3 regions of the Planococcus beijingensis genome follow, and region 1 is predicted to be linked to each of the others. Evidence: riboswitches for the same ligand, from Rfam matches in the RefSeq annotation. Region 1 holds a riboswitch; each other region holds the start of a gene.

Region 1 (7,581 bases):
GCATGATGGCCATAAGCTATATAACCAATGTGGTAAAATAGAACCAATGAACGAAAGGGGCTTCAAAATGGATATAAAACCAGCAATAACAGTAGGCGGCTTGAATTTTGAATGGGATTTGGCTGAAGGCCGCTTCTTATTTGAAGGACAGGAATCTGTTCTTTTTTGGACTGCATCAGCAATGAAAATGTTTTTTGATTCCATAGAAGAGATTTCAGGGAAAGACGCGGCAAACGTCGTACTGGAATCAACTGGATTTCGCCAAGGGCTTGTAGTGGGAGAATATTTCCAGGGCATGAAAGGCGTTTCTATAGAAGAGGCTGCAGGCCTGATCACCAATACATATGCATCTGCAGGATGGGGATTAGCGGAAATTAAAGAACTTAACGAAGAAACCCAGACACTTGAAGTGCATCTGAAAAACAGCTGGGAACACACCATTAACATGGCGCAAGGGAAAGAGCAAGGAGGCAGTTTTCTGCCTGCCCATTATGCAGGTATTTTCTCCTCATTGTTCAAACAGAATATTTGGTATAAAGTTGTCCATCATCAATTGGACGGTTTTGAAGAAAGTGTTATTCAGTATTTCCCTTCGGAAGAGACGATTGAAAAGAACATCCATCATCTGTCCCGTCTGAAAGAAGCGGAAAAAATCAATGAGCTGGAACGGTTGGTGGATGAAAAAACGCGGGAACTAAATGAAATGATCAAAGAGATTTCATCGCCGCTCATCCCGGTTCTTGAAGACATTGTGGTGGTTCCGTTATTGGGCAGTTATGATGAAGCACGGGCAGAAGAGCTATTGGTGAAAACCTTGCAGAACCTGCCGACGCATAAAGCCAAGTATTTGATTTTAGATCTGACAGGATTAAACAACAATTTTACGCAGCCTGCTGCGATGCTGATTGAAAAACTCGGATTGACAGCAGCCATGATCGGGACACAAACGGTATTGGTAGGGATTTCAGCGAAGATGAGCATGACCATTACAGAGTCGGCCATCGATCTGTCGAAATTCAACTGTTTCCAAACCTTGCAGCACGGCATTCATTACGCACTGGCGCAAAACGGAAGAAGCATTATCTAAGAAAAGCGGAAGTGCCTGTCAAGAACCGACAGGCTTAAGGCAGTTTGCCGAAGCGGCATGTTTTCAGCCGCACAGGCAAGCGGACTTAAGACCCCGAGGTTCTAGGCGCTGGAGCTGGACAAAGAAAAGCGGAAGTGCCTGTTTAACTCTGCGGAGCATGACCAGGTTGGCTTATGGTTCAAACACATGTGCGTTGGAGTTTAGAAAAATAAAACTAAATCAAAAAAGGCGTATGGGATCCAGTCCAATACGCCTTTTTGATGCTGTTTTTATTTAGCGGATTTCACGATTTCAATGATGACCTGCGTTGCTTTTTCCATGTTTTCAGCAGAAATGAATTCGTATTTCCCATGATAGTTCTCTCCACCTGTGAAAATGTTCGGAGTGGGAAGACCCATGTAGGACAATTGTGAGCCATCTGTACCGCCGCGTACAGGCACAATATCCGGTTTGATGCCCAATGCCGTCATTGCACGTTCTGCATTATCGACGATTTCCATGACCGGTTCGATTTTTTCACGCATGTTATAGTATTGATCTTCGATTTCCAAACGCACAGCCTCTTCCCCGTATTGCTGCTGGAGTTTTTCGGCAACTGCCTGCATATGCCGTTTTTTGTCTTCAAATTTTTCTTTGTCGAAATCACGGATGATGTAAGTCAATTCCGCTGTTTCCACATTGCCGATAAAGTTGTTCAAGTGAATGAATCCTTCATAGTTCTCGGTCAATTCAGGAACTTCGTTTTTCGGCATTTCCTGTTGGAATTGAATGGCGACTGTTTGGGCATTCACCATTTTGTTTTTTGCAGATCCCGGATGGACGCTTTTGCCTTGGACAATCAACTTGACGCTTGCGGCATTAAAGCTTTCGTACTGTAATTCGCCAAGAGGACCGCCGTCCATGGTGTAAGCGTACTTAGCATCAAAGCGTTTCACATCAAATTTATGGGGACCGCGTCCAATTTCCTCATCAGGTGTAAAAGCAACACGGATGGTTCCGTGTTCAATTTCAGGATGGGCATTCAAGTATTCCATAGCGGTCATGATTTCAGCAACCCCGGCTTTATTGTCAGCACCGAGAAGTGTTGTCCCGTCTGTGGTAATCAAAGTATGGCCGACGTAATTTTTAAGCGCCGGAAAATCCGATACTGTCATCGCAATGCTGTCGTTCAACGGGATATCCTGGCCGTCATAATTGTCGATGCGTTGAGGGGTGACGTTTTTTCCGGTAAAGTCTGTTGCGGTATCAACATGTGCCAGGAAACCGATGACCGGAATTTCCCGATCTGTATTGGCAGGCAGTGTACCGAACAGATACCCGGCTTCATCCATGCCGACGTCCGTAAGTCCGATTGTCTTCATTTCCTTTTCCAGTTCATGAAGCAGGTCCCATTGCCCTGCGGTAGAAGGGGTGGATTCGCTATTGAAATCAGATTGTGTATCAATTTTTGCATAACGGACGAGCCGTTCGATCAAGGTTTCCAACATGTAAAATTCCTCCTAAAATAAGTGCTACTCATATTTTAGCATGAAGCAGGAAAATGATGAAAACTCTGGACACAAATAAAAAAACGATGCCCCTTCAGGACATCGCTCCATTACATCTCTTGTTTTGCTTTCACGGCTTCGGCATGTGCAGCTTTCACCTGATCCAGAAGAACAGTTTCTGTCAGCAGGCGATAGCCGGTATGGGCCAATGCTTTAGCGCCTTTGATCAAAGCTCTGTCGCCATCCTCAGATTTAGCGGCTTCACGGAAATCTTCGGTGTGGGCAATCAAACTTTCAGGGCCAATTTTGATATAGCCATGGGCAGTGGGGACTTCATAGCTGATATTGCCGGCATCGGTGGAACCAAGGCCGGAAATGCGGGAATCTGCCACCGTCTCGCCTTGTGCTTCGAGTTCGCTGCGGACAACTGCATCCAAAGCAGGGGTGATGACCAAATCACGTACTTCATTCTGGAACCGTTCGATTTTCACGGTCGTACCGGTTGCCAGAGCAGCGCCTTCTGCAATCGCCCGGATCTTGCGGGCTGTATCCGATGTTTTCTTCCAGGAATCTCCGCGGATATAGAAACGGGCAGCCGCGTATTCCGGAATGATGTTCGGTGCATCGCCGCCATGGGTGATGATTCCGTGAACCCGAGCGTCAGAAGGCAATTGTTGACGCAATGCATTGATGCTGTTGAACAATTGCAGCACTGCATCCAACGCATTGATGCCTTCTTCAGGCGAGCCTGCTGCATGAGCTGGTTTGCCGTAAAAATGGAATTCCAAGGGATCGACTGCAAGAGAAGGGCCTGTGACAGCCGAATTTCCGGAAGGATGGAGCATCAAAGCAACATCAATGCCTTCGAGCAGGCCGTGTTTGACGAAACTGCCTTTGGCGCTGCCGTTTGGTCCGCCTTCCTCTGCAGGAGTTCCAAGAACAACTACACGGCCGCCGGTTGAATCTAAGGTTTCTGCGAGTGCGATGGCCGCAGCAACGCTGGTCGTTCCAATGATATTGTGGCCGCAGGCGTGGCCAATTCCAGGAAGTGCATCATATTCAGCAAGATAAGCAATTGTCGGACCGGGAAGTGCGCTTTCCTTGCTGGCAAAAAAAGCAGTGTAATGGCCGGCGACACTTTTATCGACGTTAAATCCAGCGTCTTCAAGCCGTTTAATCAATAACGAACTGGCGAAAATCTCTTGGTTGCCGATTTCCGGGTTTGCGTGGATCGCTTGGCTTGTTTCAATGTAAATCTCGCTCTTGGAATCGATGGACTGGGAAATGGATTGGGCTGCTTCCTTGATAAGTGTCATTGGAACTCCTCCTAAGTTAGGTTTTACTGGTAATCGACCAGTTCATCAACTGTCACGACAGTCGGAATCTGAGCGCCTTTTGTATGTTCGATGATGAAGTCAGCTGTGTCTTGTTCCTGATACAATTCAACGATTTTCAAATAAGCTTCATTATCGGCATCTTCCGCATTCGCGGCGATCAAGTTGATATAAGGGGTAGCTGTATCACTTTCACCGGCAATCGGATCTTCTGTCGGATTCAAGCCGGCATCAACTGCGACACCATTATTGATGACCGATCCTGCGACATCCGGCAAAGCACGAGGGGTATGGCCGGAAACCATCGGCATGATTTCAATGTTTTTCGGATTGTCGATGATATCTTCTGCTGTTCCGGTAAGGCCGGCATCTTCAGAAAGCGTGATCAACCCTGCTTCATCAAGCAGCAACAGGGCACGGCCCATGTTGGTGGCTTCGTTCGGCATTGCGATTTGGGAGCCTTCAGGAATTTCATCAATCGACTCATATTTATCGGAATACAGGCCCATCGGCGCAATTACCGTAGAACCGATCGGAACAATGTCGATATCGTGTTCTGTGACAAATTCATCAAAGTAAGAAATAGTCTGGAATGCATTCAAATCAAGTTCGCCTTCGGCAAGTGCCAGGTTCGGCGCGACATAATCAGAAAAGGTTTGAATCTCCAAATCGATTCCTTCTTTTTCTGCTTTGTCGGCAATGTAATCCCAGATAGTAGTATCGGAACCGCTGATGCCAAGTGTCACTTTCGTGTTTCCTTCCGAACTGCTTTCGTCTCCGCAAGCTGCCAAGACCAAAGCTGAAACTGCCAATAATGCGGATGCTGTAATTTTTTTCATGAGTAATTCCTCCAGTTTTTTTCTAGGTTGTTTTTATTTTTTAACTGCGTCTGACACTCCGTGATAATACATTCCCGAGCGATTGGACGCCTTGTACGAGTACGACCAAAATTGCGACGGTAATGAACATCACAAGCGTATCGAATCGTTGGTAACCGTAAGTGATCGCCAAGTCGCCAAGGCCTCCGCCTCCAATAGCGCCTGCCATTGCGGACGCTCCGATCAGGCCGACAATCGCAATGGTCAAAGCCAGAACCAGTGAACTCAAAGCTTCAGGAATGAGGAAGCGGAAAATGATCTGCATCGGCGTGGCGCCCATGGCCTGTGCTGCTTCAATTACTCCTTTATCGACTTCCAACAAGGAGTTTTCGATAAGCCGTGCAATATAAGGTCCTGCGTAAAAGACCAGTGGGACGATGGCGGCTGCAGTTCCGATGGACGTGCCGACGATCAGGCGTGTCAACGGAATGATGGCAACCATCAAAATGATGAATGGGACTGAGCGGAAAATATTGATGACGATATTCAATACTTTGGAAACCGGTTCATTTTCCAGCAGGTGTCCTTTGCGGGTGACCACCAGCAGGATGCCAAGCGGGAAGCCGATGAATAAGGAAAAACCGAATGCCGCGCCGGTCATGTAAATGGTTTCCCATAAAGCTTCTAAAATCTGATCGTAGTTAACGGACATAATCATTGACCTCCTCTATATCAATATTGCTTTTCCGGATAGAGGACAAAGCCAGTTGGATTTCGCTTGGTTCGCCGGCAAATTCGACAATCAAGTTGCCGTATGGAACGCCTTGCAACTCGGTGATGTTGCCGAACAGCACGTTCAAGTCAACTTTAAATTCACGCGAGACACGGGACATGAACGGTTGGCCGACGGAATTTCCAGTGAACTGCAGACGATAGATCGCGTTATCGCTTTGGGCATTGCGGATTTGCGCAAGCAGGGTTTCCGGAAGTTCGTCGTTCATGACGGAACGGACAAACCGTTGGGTGGTCGGCTGCTGCGGGTTTGAGAAAATGTCGAAGACGCTGCCTTGTTCGATCACTTTTCCTGCTTCAAGCACAGCCACTTTATCGCAAATTTCCCGGATAACTCCCATCTCATGAGTAATGAGCAGGATGGTGATGTTGTATTCTTTATTGATTTTGCGCAATAGGTCCAAAATCGACTTGGTCGTTTGGGGATCGAGCGCTGATGTTGCCTCATCGCATAACAGAACGGAAGGATTGGTCGCAAGTGCACGGGCAATGCCGATGCGTTGCTTTTGTCCACCTGACAGCTGGTCGGGGTATTTTTGTGCCTGATCGGCCAGTCCGACAAAGTCCAGCAGTTGCTTCACTTGTTCATCAATTTCATTTTTCGGTGTCTTAGCGAGCAGCAATGGCATCGCGACGTTATGGTAAACCGTTTTTGAACTCAACAGATTGAAATGCTGGAAAATCATGCCGATGTCCTTGCGGATGGTTCGGATTTCTTTGCTGGATAGAGTGGAAATATCTTTCCCTTGGATTAAGACGCGTCCTGCAGAAGGACGTTCAAGCAGGTTCACTGTGCGGATCAATGAACTCTTTCCGGCTCCGCTAAAGCCGATGACTCCGTAAATCTCGCCGGTTTCGACGGTCAAATCAATTCCGTTCAAGGCATGGATTTCTTGTTTCCCGGATTGGTAGGTCTTGGCGACGCCTTCGAATTGAATCATGGTGATTGAACCTCCTCATGCTGTAATGGATCTTATTAAATCGACGGTGTCTCACATTCTTCGGAGAAAATGGAAAAGGAGCCCTCTTTTTTCTCATCCATAAGAAAAAAGAGGGCTCCTGTTGAAACCATCTAATTCTCATCTTCCAAATGCTTTAGAGCATTTGCAGGAGTTGGCACAGTTTTTGCTTTTAAACAAATCTGCTGCCGAAACGTCTTAGGGCCTGTCCCTCGGTTTCTCTTGATAAGAAAGTGATGTATGCTATTCGATTCGTGGTTCTTACTTTATGGTGAAATAACAAAAAAGTCAAGGGAATTATTGATATTTATTTCACAATCTTTGAAATGAAGAAAATAATGAGTTTGGAACCGCTTTCAGACTGGATTTGTTGGTTTCTTTTTAAAAATGGAGGAAACTTTCTTCTCTTCTCCATTTTTTATTCGAATAATATTTTCGCTATGTTTCCATATGGCCATAGCAAATAAGGCACAAGCTGTCAGCAATGGCCATGGTCCGACGGCAGGACCAAAAGCGATAACAAAATAAACCGCGTAAAGGACCAGTACACCAATGACCAAATAATCCGTCGCAAGCGAAACACCGATGAGAAGTGCCAGGCCAACCAGCCCGAGCTTCCAGTCCAGTGCCAGCATGACACCGATCACCGAAGCCGTGCCTTTGCCGCCATTGAAGTTCATATAGAATGGGAAATTATGGCCGAATACGACACCGGCACCTATTATAAATAGAAAAGTCCAAATGATTTCGGGGGAAAAGGCACCCTTTTCCAGCAGAAAACGACAAGCTGCGACAGCGGCAAAGCCTTTAACAATGTCGATGAAAGCAACCAGCAAACCGTATTTCCAACCCAGCACGATGGCGGCATTGGAAGCACCGGAGTTTTTGACGCCTTCCTTTTTGACATTCACCCCAGATAAAAACTGTGCTGCTATGGAACCGTGCAAACAACCGATTCCATAGCCTGCGATAAACAACAGCAGAACCCATCCAAGCATATTCATTCCTCCTTCTATACTAGAAGATAACGTTTGGGAAGAAGCAAGGTTTCAAAATTTTTTGACTAATAGGGTTGACAAACCTTGTTAAAATTTTTATACTTCT
Region 2 (7,581 bases), on a different contig from region 1:
TGCTCCAGCACATACGAAATGATGTCGTCTTTTGCCTCAACCGGAAGGAGGGAGAACATCTTCGCAACCCCCTCACGTATCGAAATGGATTGGTCAAGAATCTGGTCTTTGACGGTTTCCCAGTTCGGTGGATTAAATTTCTTCATAATGGCGATGATGTTGTCATTGGCTGTAACGGTGCCGTCAAAATCGCAAAAAATAATCGGTTTACTCAAGTGGTTCACCCCCATAGCTCAAGTGCTGTTTGTAGTTCTTGATGTTGTTTGCCTGCCGCCTGCAGAGTTTCTCCCTGCAGTACCGCATCGATGGCCTGCCTGAAAGCCTGTCCGCCGCCAGCTGCACCAGCGGGATGTCCATGGACACCGCCGCCGGCATTGATGACACTGTCGATTCCATAATCAGCCATCAGCAATGGCACAAGGCCAGGGTGGATGCCTGCGGATGGAACGGGGAAGCTGCGCTTCAGAGGGCTGTCTATCGTCAGTTCTTTGCCGAGCGCAAGGGCCGCTGTTTTCTCCAATGCAACACTGCCGTAAGGAGAAGGAAACAGGGAGAAGTCAGCTCCTGCATAGCGGATCAATTTCCCGAGGGCGAGCGGCGTAGCGAGACCATAGAAAGTGGAAGAAGTGAAAGCACCGCTGAAAGCCGGATGTGCCATGAGCGGCAAAGCAATTTCATCATCTTCAGCCAGTTCCTGCAATACATCGAGCCCGTAGGCATGAACATTGAACAACAAAGCATCCGCACCAAGTTCACGTGCTTTTCGTGCTTTTCCTCTCAGTGCGGAAGTTCGTCCTGACAAGTTCACCGCATAAAGCGTACGATGGCCTGTTTCTTCATAAACGCTTGTCAGCACGTCCTTACCAGTGGTGATGCGTTTTTCAAATGGGGTCAGCGGATTGTCGAATAAAATTTCATCGTCTTTGACCAAGTCCACTCTACCCAATGCCTGTTCACGCAATTGAGCAGACAGAAAATCCAGATCGCGGCCGATGACGCCTTTGAATATGCTCATCAGAAGCGGCCGTCCGGCTACGCCAAGTGTGTTGCGGATTTCTTCAATGCCGAAGCGTGGACCGGGAAAATGGCTGAGTAAGTCGTGGCTGAAATCCAGATCCACTAACTTCACTTCTCCGTCCAATGACAATTTTCCGAAAACCGTGGTCAAGATGGCCGGAAGATCAGCAGAGAAATTGGCGGACGGATAAGCGACAGCAACTTCCGCTTTGACCAGTTCGGGTTTCAATGGATGGTTGATTTCTTCAAATTCCTTAATGGAAACGACGTTTCCTTTATGATGTTTCAGCTGCTCCTGTTCAAGGAGCGGCAAATCGGTCCAGGAGCCGATCGTCAGACCTAAAGCGATGCCTTCCGCCTTTTTCTCAAAAGAACCAGGCTTTCCGTATAATTGATAAGTAGCAGTCAAGATGCTCATGTATTCAACACTCCCATGCAATTTTAAAAAATAAAAAACCTCTTCAAATAAGAAGAGGTTAAGGGCTTTAACAACTTCTTATTTTTCAGCCATCGGTTCTGGCTGCAAGAATTAGCACCGTGTCCACCATTGGACCGGTTGCCGGGTATCATAGGGCTTGTCCCTCCACCTGCTCTGAATAAGAAAGATATGAAATTGGGTAAGTTTTTTGGGCTGGTCCTACTTATAGAATCTCAGCGTAAAAAGAAATGATCATTCGAAATGGTAGAGCTGCTTTAATAGAGTAAAGTAATTCTGATTATTTCATGTGCACAGAAATCTGTCAACAGCATTGTTGCAAAATTGTTTTTATTTAAAAAATGTGATTGACAGTCAATTCTGAATCGTGATAGGATTCATTTCAGAACTTAATAGCACGATAAGCAGTACTCTTATCAAGAGCTGGCAGAGGGATTTTGGCCCGATGACGCCCAGCAACCGACCGTAATACCGTTGTGAGACGGGGCGCTTTGGCGCCAGGATGAATATCCTGTAAGGCACGGTGCTAATTCCATCAGAAATTTATTTTCTGAAAGATAAGAGGCATGGGATCTCTTATTCTGGCCTCTTTCTTTTGGAAAGAGGCTTTTTATATTGCAGAGAAAGGGAGATTGACCATGACACTTACGGCTCCAACCACCTATAAAGCATTAACCGAAGAAGCTGCCATCGAATTGGCGAAAGCGATTCAAGCATTTGATCATACAGCTCACTTGACGTGCCGGGAAATCGGCGACGGCAATCTAAATTATGTTTTTCAAATTGAAGAGGAAGCCACAGGCAAGCGGCTGATCATCAAGCAGGCTTTGCCATATGCCAAAGTCATCGGCGAAAGTTGGCCGCTGACATTGAAGCGTGCGACGATCGAAGCCAATGTTCTGAAGAAGCACGGCGAGTTTGTGCCGTCTTTGGTGCCGGCCGTCCATGCAACGGACGAAGCATTGGCTATAACGGTGATGGAAGATTTATCGCATCTCGAAATTGCGCGGGAAGGCTTGATCAACGGCCGGCAATTTCCAAGGCTGTCACAGGATATCGGCGAATACCTGGCCCAGACCTTATTCCACACTTCTGATTACGGGCTGCATCCTTTTGAGAAAAAACGATTGGCTGCTGAGTTTTCCAATCCGGAGCTATGCAAAATCACAGAAGACCTGATTTTTACCGATCCATTCTTCGATGTTGACACCAATGATTACGAACCGCAGCTGCAGGCAGCAGCAGAAGCGATTTGGAACGACCGCAAACTGCAGCTGGAAGTGGCGAAATTGAAGAAGAGTTTCTTGACTGAAGCGGAAGCGCTGCTTCACGGAGACCTTCACACCGGCAGTATTTTTGCGGGGCCGGCCGAAACGAAAGTCATTGATCCGGAGTTCGGCTTTTACGGCCCGATCGGCTTTGATGTCGGATTGTTTCTGGCCAACTTGATTTTCCAAACGATTACACGGGAAGGCGAGGATCGCCAGGAAATCGTAGCCCACATTGAAAAAACATGGGAAGTATTCGCTTCTTCATTTACGGAACTGTGGCAAACGCAGAGCGTTGAATCGTTCAAGGAGACCGAAGGATATCTTGAATATGTCCTCGGCAAAGTACTGGCCGACGCCGTTGGTTTCGCAGGCTGCGAATTGATCCGCCGGACGATTGGCCTGGCGCATGTCAAAGACTTGGACAGCATCGAAGACAATGATAAAAGAATTTCCTTCAAGAAGCAGGCATTGCAGACTGGGCGGGAATTAATCCTTAAGCGCGAGCAAACTGCTTCCATCAAAGACTTGGTGGAAATTCTAAAGGAGGCACGCATATGAGCATTCCGTTATCCATCAAATGGGATGGGCAGCAGCTGACCATTCTGGATCAGCAGAAACTGCCGCATGAGATTGACTATTTAACACTTGAAACTGTAGAAGATGTGTACAACGCGATTTTCTCCTTGAAGGTGCGCGGAGCTCCGGCCATCGGCATCACCGCTGCGTATGGATTAGCGATAGGAGCACAGCGGCACGAGGCAGTTTCCTTGGAAGCTTTTCAGCAATACGTCGAAAAAGATGCAGCGTATTTGAATTCTTCACGGCCGACTGCCGTTAACCTGGGCTGGGCGCTCAGCCGCTTGAAAGACAAGGTGCAAGAAGCGGAGAACGTGCAGCAGGCAAAATTGCTGCTGCTTGCGGAAGCTGTGAAAATCCATAAAGAAGACGAAGAGTCCTGCCGCAGCATTGGTGAACACGCTTTGGTATTGCTGCAAGGAAAGACGAAAGTCATGACCATCTGCAACGCCGGTTCGATTGCTACCGCTAAATACGGTACGGCTTTAGCGCCATTTCATCTTGGCAGCGAACGCGGCCGTGAGTTTGAAGTATTTGCCTGTGAAACCCGTCCGGTTTATCAAGGTGCGCGTCTGACAGCTTGGGAGCTTCAGCAGTCAGGGGTTGATGTCACATTGATCACCGACAGCATGGCGGCGCACACCATTGGAGCCAAAGGAATTGAAGCCATCATTGTAGGCGCGGACCGCATTGCAGCCAACGGCGATACAGCCAATAAAATCGGGACGTATAACTTAGCTTTGTTGGCCAATGCTTTCAGCATCCCATTTTATGTAGCGGCGCCGGCATCAACATTCGATTTGTCGATTGAGGATGGAACCGTTATTCCGATTGAAGAACGAAACCCGGAGGAGATTACCCATACGAACGGACAGCCGGTCGCACCTCTTGGCACGAAAGTGTTTAATCCGGCATTCGACGTGACGCCGGCACATCTCATCACCGCCATCATCACCGAAAAAGGCATCATCACTGCAGAATACAAAAAAAACATCCCTGACTTGCTTGGTGCATTTACAGGAAAAGGAGAAATACGATGAAAAAACAATCCATCTGGCTGCTTGCCGCACTTTTATTTATCAGCATTTTATTAACCGCCTGCCAACCAAAAGGGAATGTCAGCGAGGAAGAAACTTCTTCAGATACGAAGGCTGAGGCTTCAGACCATCCACTTGCCGGCAAAGAAATTGCCTTGATCATGCAAATCAATTTAGGGACATTCAGCGCCCAATACATAGCGGGTGTAGAAGAACAGGTTGAGAAATTCGGAGGGAAAGCAACTGTTTTCACTTCTGAAGGGGATTTGGCGAAAATGGCCTCTAACCTGGATGCAGCCATCAATCAAGGTGTCGATGGCATTTTGATTGACCATGGAACAAAAGAAGCCTTGAACCAAGGTGTTGAAAAAGCGCTTGAAGCCGGAATTCCGGTTGTGGCGTTTGATGCAGGCATCGATGTTGAAGGTGTGGTTTCTTTAGAGCAAGGCGATCAGCAGATGGCCGAGATGACCTTGGAGAAACTGGCGGAAGACAATAACGGCGAAGCCAACATCGTTAAAATATGGACAGCGGGCTTTGCACCGATGGAAAGACGCCAGATAGCTTATGAAAAATTCCTATCCGACAACCCCGGCATCAAGGAAGTGACAGCATTCGGTGCCGCTACGAACAATACGGCACTGGATACGCAATCACAGATGGAAGCAGTTTTGAAACAATACCCGAACGAAGGGGAAATCACTGCAGTATGGGCCGCGTGGGATGAGTTTGCGAAAGGTGCTGTCCGTGCCATTGAACAAGCAGGACGTACAGACATTAAAGTATACGGCATCGATATGAGCGATGAGGATCTGCAATTGATGCAAAAAGAAAACAGCCCATGGCTCGCTTCGGCAGCAGTGGATCCGACGGATATCGGACGCATTCAAGTTCGTTACTTATATCAGTTGTTGAATGGCGAACAGCCGGAAGAAAAAGTGATTTTAGAGCCGGTTTTTGTTGAAGCGGAAAGTTTGCCGGAAGAAACGGTGACAACCGATAAGTTAAGCGAATACGTAGATGGCTGGGGCGCAAGCGAACAGGGCTACACGGATGAATTGCGCGAATTGGAAGGCCAATAATCTTCATCATTTCGAGCTGTCCTGAAAGATGGGACAGCTCTTTTATCAGAAAGGAGGCCTTTCTATGGCACAAGCTTTACTTTCGATGACCGCCATCGGAAAAACTTTCGGTGCAGTGACGGCGTTGCAAAAAGCCGAGTTCCATTTGGAAAAAGGAGAAGTCCATGCCATTCTTGGCGTCAATGGTGCAGGAAAAAGCACGCTGATTAAAATCCTGTCAGGCGTTTACCAGCAGGATGAAGGAACGATTAAATTGGATGGCGTCGATATTCGGCTGGAATCGCCGAAGGCAGCCAAAGAACAGGGGATTTACTGTGTTTATCAAGAAGTGGATACAGCCATTGTTGCTGAGCTGACTGTGGCAGAAAACATCCTTCTCGACACATTCGCAGGGAAAGGCAATTTATTCGTTTCCAGACAAAAAATCAATGAACGCGCACGTCTTGCTTTGCGCGAGCTGCAGGCGGACAACATCAATGTCCAGCAGAAAGCGGCGAGACTGACTTTGGCGGAAAAGCAGATGGTGCTGATTGCCAGAGCCTTGGTCCATTCGGCGAAAATCATTATATTTGACGAACCGACAGCTCCTCTCTCTATCCATGAATCAGAGAAACTATATGCAGTCATTGCAAAGTTAAAAGCACAGGGCGTCGGCTGCGTCTTCATTTCCCACCGTTTGCCGGAAGTATTTGAAATCAGCGACCGGATTACAGTGATGAGGGAAGGGACGCTTGTCAAAACCTACGATACGTCAGAAGCCGATCAGGATGGGGTGATTGAAGCGATGCTCGGTGCAGCACTGAGTCATGAATTAGAGCCGAGGGCGCATGAGATTGGGAACCCTTTGCTGGAGGTTGAGAATTTATCGGATGGCCAGAAGCTCAAAGATCTGTCGCTGACGGTTGCAGCAGGTGAAGTAGTGGGTGTCGTCGGATTGGTCGGCGCCGGTAAAACGGAGCTTGCCAAAGCCTTGTTTGGAGGAACGCCTTTAACCTCAGGTACGGTGAAGCTTTCGGGGAAAACGGCCAAAATCAAACATCCGGCAGACGCCATCAAAGCAGGAATGGCGTTGATTCCGGAAGAGCGCCGAAAAGAAGGGTTATTTGTCCAGGAATCACTGGAAACCAATGCATCATTCCCTAACCTGAAAAAGTTTTCTAAGAATTTGTTGATGGAACGGAAAGCCGAAAAGCGCTTTGCTGATGAAATCATCGAGCGTTTGCGCATCAAAACCGATAGTACAGAAACGCCTCTCGTTCACTTGAGCGGAGGAAACCAGCAGAAAGTGGCGATCGGCAAATGGATCTCCCTCGATTCGGCCTTGTACCTCTTCGATGAACCGACAAAAGGCGTCGACATCGGAGCCAAAGTGGATATTTTCAAATTGATCCGCCAATTGGCTGAAAGCGGCAAAGGCTGTCTGTATTTTTCAAGTGAAATTCATGAAGCCATCGGAATTTCCGATCGGATTCTCGTTATGTACAACGGTCAAATCGTGAAGGAATTATCACGACAAGAAGCGACCCAGGAAAGGATTTTATTGTATGCAAGTGGTGGAAAAGAAGAACTTGGGGAAACACAAGAGCTCGGTGAAAGACAACGCGATTCAGTTTCTGTTTAAATATGGCGCCATCGCATTACTTATTTTCATCATTTTTTACTTCAGCACAATCAGCGACGCTTTTTTCACATATGGTAACTTCACAGACATCCTGCGCTCCATTTCCATTGTCACGTTACTCGCTTTAGGTGTAACATTCACGCTGGTAGTGGATGGTTTCGATTTGTCGGTAGGTTCGACGATGTCTTTATCGACAGTCGTTTCCGCATCTCTGATGGTTTGGTACGATATGCCGTTATGGCTCGTCCTTCTCCTGCCGCTGTTGATCGGGGTGTTGGTCGGAGCAGTCAATAGCTTTCTAATTGTGGTTATCGGCATTCCGGATTTGCTGGCGACGCTGAGCATGATGTACATTATTGCGGGCTTGCATCGTACGTATACAGAAGGCTACTCGATCTACAACAATATGCCATTGACTTCAGGAGGAACCGCACCGGGTCAATTGTCGGAAGCGTTTCTGTGGATTGGGCAAGGGCAGATGCTGGGCCTGCCGGTTCCGGTTTGGATCATGCTGGTGATGGTCCTGGCTTCCTATGTAATT
Region 3 (7,581 bases), 430 kb from region 1:
TCTTCACCGGCAAACTGGTAACCCGATTCCGGCACATAGCCTTCAAAGCCATTGATATGTTCCATGAAATCCAGATGCCACCAAGTACGTCTAAACTCGCCGTCTGTAACGGCTTTTAATCCGACTTCGATTTGTTTCTCGACAATATGTTGGATTTCTTTTGTTTCGATTTCTCGAAGCTCTTGTGCCGAAATCGTTCCGGCTTTGAAATCTTCTCTTGCTGTATGTAAGGAAGCCGGACGCAGCAGGCTTCCTACGTGATCGGCCTTGAATGGGGCAGTAATCGTTTGAGTCGTTGTCATGTCTGTATTCCTTCTTTCTCTAATAGAATTTTTTCAGTTAGCAATGCTTAACCCGTTGCGGCGTGCTACTTGAGCCAATGCTTGGCTAAGATCCTGTACCAAATCATCCGGATGTTCCAAGCCGACGGAATAGCGCAGCAAGCCATCAGTGATTCCGCGTTTTTCACGTTCCTCTGCAGGCATAGAGCCGTGTGACATCGTTGCAGGGTACGATAAAATCGACTCGACAGCGCCAAGGCTGACGGCAAACACCGGAATCCGCAGATGTTCCACAAAAACGCGTGCGGATTTTTTATCAGCTAGGCGGAAAGAGAGCACAGCTCCCGCGCTTTTTGCCTGGCGTTCGTGAATCGGATTGCCCGGATGGAATGAAAACCCTGGGTAGTATACTTCTTCGATCAATGGATGGTTGTGCAGGTATTCGGCAATTGTCCGTGCTGATTCCGATGACTGGCCAAGGCGTGCTCCTAAAGTTTTGATTCCTTGGATCAACAGGTAAGAATCCTGTGCCCCCAAGACCGAACCGAAGGTATTTTGAATAAAACCTAGGCGATTGCCGAGTTCTTCATCTTTTGTAACCGCAAGGCCTGCAACCACATCGCTGTGCCCGGAAAGGAATTTTGTTGCGCTGTGAAGAACGATGTCTGCGCCAAGTTCCAACGGATTTTGATAGAGCGGCGTCATGAAGGTATTGTCGACGAATGTCAGACAGCCATTGGCTTTCGCCAGTTTTGCTGCGATTTCGATATCCGTAATATTCATAGTCGGATTGGATGGTGTTTCCAAGTAGACGACTTTTGTATTCGGCTGAATGGCATTAGCCATTTCATTCAAATCGGTCATGTTGACGAATGTGTATTCGATATTGAATTTATCCAGCACTTCTGTGATGAAGCGGTAAGTTCCGCCGTAGACATCTTCTGATACCAGGACATGGTCGCCAGAAGACAAGAGCATAAATGCGGAAGAGATAGCAGCCATCCCGGAAGAAAAGGCAAAGCCGCGCTTGCCGCCTTCCAATTTTGCGATGGTTTCCTCTAATGCCAGACGTGTCGGATTCCCGGAACGGCTGTAATCAAATGGGCCAAATGAATCCAGGCTTTTCTGATGGAATGTGGAAGATAAATAAATCGGTACGTTGACAGCTCCGGTTAATGGGTCAACTCCGGTAGAATGAATAAACTTGGTTTCGATGCGATCAGTCATATTCAACAACCTCCTTCTTCAATTTCGAAAATGCCTGTGTCAAATCGGCAATTAAATCTTCAGCGAGTTCGACGCCAACTGAGAAGCGCAATAGCCGGTTGCAAACGCCGCGCCGGGTACGTTCTTCAAATGGAATATCTGCATGGGTTTGGGTAGCCGGATAAGTGATGAAGCTTTCGACGCCGCCTAAACTCTCGGCAAATGTAATGAGTTTAATGTTTTCAAGAAAAGGGCCAACCCATTCTTCGTCCTGCAGGCGGAAGGATAACATGCCACCTTTTCCGGGGTAGAGCACATCAGAAACAACTGATTGCTGCAACAGGAATTCCGCAATGGTTTTGGCATTGGCTTCATGTTGGCGCATGCGTAATGGCAAAGTCTTCAATCCGCGTATCAACAACCAGGAATCGAAAGGCGACAGTACGGCGCCGACCGAGTTATGGAATGTTGAAAGCCTTTCACAAATGCTTTCGCCTTTTGCGACAACCAAACCAGCGAGTACATCGTTGTGGCCGCCGATGTACTTCGTGGCGCTGTGGATGACTATATCCGCTCCGAGTGCAATCGGCTGCTGGAGATAGGGGGTCAAGAACGTGTTGTCGACAATCAGCAGCAGGTCATGCTTTTTCGCTAAAGCTGCATAGGCAACAAGATCAATTTCCTGCATGAGTGGATTGGTCGGCGTTTCAATGAACAATGCCCGTGTATTCGATGTTATTTTTTCTTCTGTATCTTCAACGTTCTTAAATTCGGCATAGGTGGGATGAATGTTATAGGCGGAAGTAAAGTGGTCAAGCAGGCGGTATGTTCCACCATATATATCTTCCGGAACCAACAATTCGTCGCCAGGACGGAAGAGGGACAAGACCAATTGGATAGCCGCCATTCCCGAGCTGCAGGCAAATCCGGCATCGGCGCCTTCGAGTTCCGCAAAGCCTTCTTCAAGGACAGCGCGTGTCGGGTTTTTGGTTCGTGTGTAATCATAGCCCGTCGATTTGCCAAGTCCTTCATGTTCATAAGCCGTCGATAAATATATGGGCGGATTCACAGCTCCTGTAGTTGAATCGCTGCGATTGCCTAATTGAACCAATAAAGTTTCCAAGCTGTTTTTTGTCATTCCACTCATCCTCCCAACAATAAAACAGGGGCTTTTCTTCAATGAAAGAAGAAAGCCCCTGTCTAGAAACGCATTCTTCTCATCTTTTAGGCGCAGCCTATTGGAATTAGCACCGTGTCTTCGTCAGACTGGTTGCTGAGACTTCACAGGGCCAAATCCCTCCGTCTCTCTAGATAAGAAATATCTTATTAAGTTTATGTTGTATCTATTACGATGTTTCTAATCTTAAATCATTTAACCATGGAAAGCAAGGGTGAATTTTAAATAGTTAAAATAGAAAGAAAACAGTAAGCGGAAATAGTAGATAGAGCCTTGTACATCCATGTCAGATCGGATGTCGCATCAGTAAGTAGAATAATTTGCTTCCAGTTAAAGAATCAGGGCTCATCACTACAGAACCGCGGTATTCTTTTAATTCGCATATCGAAGTGTTATAATTTATGGAGGAAATTTTGTGTATAAAGGAGAAAGCAAATGTATATTGTCACTTCGACGGTGGTTGTTCCGCCTGAAAAAACCGAGGAAGTTATCGGGATTTACCAAAAGCGTTCACGCCGCGTCGATCGGGCGGAAGGCTTTCATTTATTTAGATTGATCCAAAACACCAAAAAGAAAAATGAATTGACGGTCCATATGGAATGGCATACGAAAGCATCTTATATGGCGTGGGTGAGAAGCCAGGAATTCAAGGAGATCCATGATCTCGAGAAAAATTACCCGGACCAGGAATTAGCGGGAATTATCCCTGTTGTTCGGCAGTACGAAGTGGTGGCAGAATGAAGAACGACGTAAAAAATAAAATTGCTTCTGAAACGGCAAAAAGCATATATGCTGCATACCCGACACTTTGGGAGCGTTTTGGAGAGCGCGGTTTTGAGCATACAGAAAAAGATAACCATCACCACTTGGATCATTTGGAGACTGCGTTTTCCCTCAAGGATGAACAGGTATTTATTGAGTACGCCATTTGGTTGGAAACTGTTTTGACAAGCCGGAATGTTGAAAGAGCCTTAATCATCGATAATTTTGAGCGCTTACTGCAGATCCTTCCGGGGAATACAGAACAAGAGGAAGAAGTCTTTATGTCAGGTTGTTTGCAAAGTGCCATTGCGGTGTTGAAACATTCATAGAGTAAAGGAGGCTGACATGAATAATCAATCTAAAAAGTTGGCCGAGTTATTTTTGGCCGGCAATGAAAAGCAGGCTTTGTATACAGTTCAAGCCTATTTGCAAAACCATACAAAAAATGAGCTTTACCAGCATATATTGACGCCTGCCATGTATTGGATAGGGGAATTATGGGAAAAGAATATCATTACAGTGGCAGATGAGCATTTAGCAACAGCTATTTGCGATTATGTAGTGTCAGTGACAGAAATGCGTAAAGGGGAACAAACTCCTGAGCAAAAGAAAGTGATGGTCCTCGGACCTGAAGGGGAAGACCATTATATCGGCTTGAAAATGGTGGCTTCGTTATTCAAAGAAAACGGTTGGGAAGTTCGATACCTCGGACCGAATTTGCCGCTCGGTGCCGCCATCGAAACAGCTAACCGCTGGAAACCGGATGCCATCGCATTGTCAGCGGCTTTGGTATACCGTCTGCCTGTATTGAAGAAATACACAGAAGCTTTCAGAGCGCTTGATTTCAAACCATCAGTCATCCTTGGAGGACGGGCGGTGGCCATGGCGAATTGGCCAGCTTCAGAATCTGAAGGCGTCTTGATTGTAAAAGAGTTGGATCAGCTGAAAAATTGGATCCAAACCGGAAAGGAACCTGACAATGAATTCGATATCTCATTTGGATGAATGGCCGCTGCCTGCTTTTAAATTGAATAATAAACTGGCAATCGTGGAGTCATCTGAAGAGGCAGAGAAATTAGTCGGCAGCTGTTCCGATTTTCTAGATTTTGTCGATGAAGGAAGCCGGCAAAAAGCATTAAGTTTTTTGCTGAGCAGTGAATCGGCGAAACCACTTGAGTTGAATTTCATTTCAAAAACCGGCGAACTGTTCCTTGGAGATGTCTACAGCAAATGGATCAGTGATTTTAGTTTGAACATCGTCCTTGTGCCGAAAGATAACCGGCTCATGGAGATCACCAACCAGTTGTTGAGCCTTCGCCGGCGCCTGCAGGAAACCGACTATGACCTGCTTCTTGAAAAGGAACGGACGGAGGAGCTGCTTCAACAGGTTCGGGAGTTGTCTGCCCCTTGTATCGACCTCGGCAAAAAGCACGTGCTGATTCCGCTATTCGGCGATTTGGACCCCCACAAGATTGAAGTGATCCGTTTTCATATCCTGAATCAAGTTTATGAAAATGGCGCCGAAACCGTCATCATGGATTTGACTGCTATGGAGAAGTTGGAACAGGATGGCGCCGATTATTTGAAGTCGTTAATGCAGACCTTTAAAGTGATGGGCATTGAGGGCATCATCACCGGAATCAACCCACAGCATGCCCAACAGCTCCATCATCTCCAAACGGGGCTGGACCTGCATTTTGTTTCTTCTTTGCAGATGGTCTTGGCTTCACGAAATTTACTTATATAGAATATGTTGTGAAAAGCGAAGCGGATAGCTTCGTTTTTTTGTTCCTAAAAATTAACGTTTCAGCTTTTTTTGCGCCCAGCTCTTTGGGTCATAAGCCAACCCGATGTCCAGTTGCAGCGCCTAGCTCTTCGGGATGTAAGCCACTCTGGCTGTGCGGCTGAAAACACGCCGCTTCGCCAATGCGCCTTATGCCTGTCGGAGGCCCGCAGGAAGCGGGTCAGCTAACCGTTGCGACAGGAAGTCGCGCACTTAGGTTAGCTTCATCTTTTGGGCACTTCCTTTTTCCTCTCCTGAGCAGGAAAAAGGAAGTTTTTATGAAACATCGATACAATGGAAGAGATAGGAGTGAAGATAGAAATGGATATTAAGAAATTCGAAAATATACCGTTGGCTGTGCTTGATTTGGCACCAATCAACGAAGGTGCTGAAACGGCACAGGCGTTCAAGAACAGTGTGGAATTGGCGCAGCATGTGGAGAAGTTGGGATTCAACCGCTACTGGTTGGCGGAGCACCATAATATGCCGGGCATCGGTAGTTCTGCGACGTCGGTTCTTATTGGTCATATTGCCGGGGCAACGGAATCCATTCGAGTGGGCTCAGGCGGCATCATGCTGCCAAACCATGCGCCACTTGTTATTGCAGAACAGTTTGGTACATTGGAAACTATTTATCCCGGGCGCATTGACTTGGGTCTGGGCCGTGCACCGGGGAGTGACCAGGCGACTGCTTATGCGCTGCGACGTACTTTGCAGAGCAGCGGGGATGATTTTCCCCAACAGGTTGCGGAGTTGGAAAATTACTTCTCGGAAAACCCGGTTGGCCGTGTTCGGGCTTATCCGGGCACCAATTTGAAAATACCGCTTTGGCTATTGGGATCGAGCGGATTCAGTGCACAACTTGCAGCACTTAAAGGCTTGCCGTTTTCTTTCGCCAGCCATTTTGCACCGGATTACATGATGCAGGCTTTGCAGTTGTATCATCAAAATTTCAAGCCTTCTCCTGCTTTGGCATCGCCTTATGCGATGCTGGGCGTCAACGTTATTGCTGCAGAGACACAGGAGCGTGCTGAATGGCTCGCAACTTCTTCCCAGCAGCAAATGTTCTCGCTGATGAGAGGGGAACCGACGACGTTCCAGGCACCGATTGATGATTTGGAAGAAGTTTGGACAGATCGGGAAATTGCTATTTTCCGTGAGAAATTGGATTCTGAATCGATGATTGTCGGTACACCGGATGTCGTCAAACAAAAACTGAAAAATTTCATCCAAAAAACAAGAGCCAACGAAGTGATCGTCAACTCACCGATTTTCCATCAGGAAGATCGCCTGCGTTCTTACGATTACTTGGCAGAAATGATGAACTAAAGAAAATCCCGTTCTGATGAACGGGATTTTTTGCATGAAAAAAGCACCTCTCCGGAATCGAAGAGATGCTGAGCCGGCGTCAGTGAAGTTCTTTCGCCTTGTCTTCTTCACGCTGCCGTTCTTTTGGAAACTCCTCTTCATCATAGGCTGCATAATCAGGTGCACCTTCGCCAATCATATTCAGAACCGCATTGAAATCCTCATCTAACCGAAGTTCAACTTCTCGTGGATCAAGTACTTTGCGTTCCATTATGATCAACCTCCTTCTTTGCTATTCAGCAGCCTTATCGCCATGAAGGCGGATTCCTATCTCACTTCTATTATACAGACTATTCTGTTTAATTGGAAGGGAACTGTTTGCAAGCATTGGCAAAAAGGATCCGGAAAATAAAAAACCGTTAAAGCAAGGGCTTTAACGGTTTTTGGCTATTATTGTTGATTGATTTCTGCGTTTAAGATCATTGATTCAAAGAACACGGAAGGTGCAGTTTCATTCCACTCAAGAGAAGTCAAATCGGCTGTGCGTTTAGGCAGATAGCCATATGCGAGTTCTGTTCGCAGATCATCCGTCAATTCGAGTTTGACGTAAGGGCCTTCCGGCGTCAGCCAATTCAACTGGGACAGGCGGTTCTCCAGAGAAAACTCGATCCATTCGTCTTCTGCTTCATCCGTTTCGAATAACGGTTCCTGAGCAGCCATCAGCCATGTTTGGCTTGAATGCTGAGGCGGCAGCCAGAGATTTTTTGACAGTTTGCCTTCTTCAACTGTGAACTCTGCAATTTCGTGGCGCAGTTCCTGTACCCAGTCACCGTTGCCCAATTGCAGTCTGCGGGAAACATAGACATTGCCGATCAGAATTTCGCTGTTTCCGTTTGTGAAGACGCCATAAGGATTGGTCGTTGGATCTGGACCATATATTGTTTCGTCAAGCCGTGTAGTGGATTTGGGATTCCAAGATTTAAAATCGGCATCCTCCAAATTATTGACATTCATCGATACGGTATAAGGGAGCCACCCGGTATTTTTGATTTCTTCGAAAATGA

Evidence for each region. Region 1 has a riboswitch for S-adenosylmethionine ahead of IRE19_RS00815 (methionine ABC transporter ATP-binding protein). Riboswitches for the same ligand answer to the same signal wherever they lie in the genome.
Region 2: it holds a riboswitch for S-adenosylmethionine, as region 1 does, so the genes downstream of both, mtnK (S-methyl-5-thioribose kinase) here and IRE19_RS00815 (methionine ABC transporter ATP-binding protein) in region 1, are expected to answer to the same signal.
Region 3: it holds a riboswitch for S-adenosylmethionine, as region 1 does, so the genes downstream of both, IRE19_RS02640 (methionine biosynthesis PLP-dependent protein) here and IRE19_RS00815 (methionine ABC transporter ATP-binding protein) in region 1, are expected to answer to the same signal.

The regions. Positions count from the first base shown of each region.
Region 1 covers NZ_JADHDZ010000001.1:148,197-155,777, forward strand. The annotation lists gene IRE19_RS00790 (STAS domain-containing protein) at 68-1,087, shown strand; gene pepT (peptidase T) at 1,357-2,574, opposite strand; gene IRE19_RS00800 (M20 family metallopeptidase) at 2,685-3,890, opposite strand; gene IRE19_RS00805 (MetQ/NlpA family ABC transporter substrate-binding protein) at 3,914-4,747, opposite strand; gene IRE19_RS00810 (methionine ABC transporter permease) at 4,788-5,438, opposite strand; gene IRE19_RS00815 (methionine ABC transporter ATP-binding protein) at 5,428-6,459, opposite strand; SAM riboswitch class I at 6,595-6,709, opposite strand; gene IRE19_RS00820 (glycerol-3-phosphate acyltransferase) at 6,834-7,475, opposite strand.
Region 2 covers NZ_JADHDZ010000003.1:337,356-344,936, reverse strand. The annotation lists gene IRE19_RS10380 (2-hydroxy-3-keto-5-methylthiopentenyl-1-phosphate phosphatase) at 1-215, opposite strand, end outside; gene mtnW (2,3-diketo-5-methylthiopentyl-1-phosphate enolase) at 221-1,435, opposite strand; SAM riboswitch class I at 1,511-1,620, opposite strand; SAM riboswitch class I at 1,864-2,017, shown strand; gene mtnK (S-methyl-5-thioribose kinase) at 2,092-3,282, shown strand; gene mtnA (S-methyl-5-thioribose-1-phosphate isomerase) at 3,279-4,340, shown strand; gene IRE19_RS10360 (sugar ABC transporter substrate-binding protein) at 4,337-5,419, shown strand; gene IRE19_RS10355 (sugar ABC transporter ATP-binding protein) at 5,484-7,040, shown strand; gene IRE19_RS10350 (ABC transporter permease) at 6,964-7,581, shown strand, end outside.
Region 3 covers NZ_JADHDZ010000001.1:577,667-585,247, forward strand. The annotation lists gene IRE19_RS02630 (5-methyltetrahydropteroyltriglutamate--homocysteine S-methyltransferase) at 1-302, opposite strand, end outside; gene metC (cystathionine beta-lyase) at 336-1,508, opposite strand; gene IRE19_RS02640 (methionine biosynthesis PLP-dependent protein) at 1,501-2,625, opposite strand; SAM riboswitch class I at 2,702-2,805, opposite strand; gene IRE19_RS02645 (antibiotic biosynthesis monooxygenase family protein) at 3,100-3,405, shown strand; gene IRE19_RS02650 (hypothetical protein) at 3,402-3,755, shown strand; gene IRE19_RS02655 (cobalamin B12-binding domain-containing protein) at 3,772-4,431, shown strand; gene IRE19_RS02660 (STAS domain-containing protein) at 4,406-5,173, shown strand; gene IRE19_RS02665 (LLM class flavin-dependent oxidoreductase) at 5,531-6,538, shown strand; gene IRE19_RS02670 (hypothetical protein) at 6,618-6,788, opposite strand; gene IRE19_RS02675 (hypothetical protein) at 6,968-7,581, opposite strand, start outside.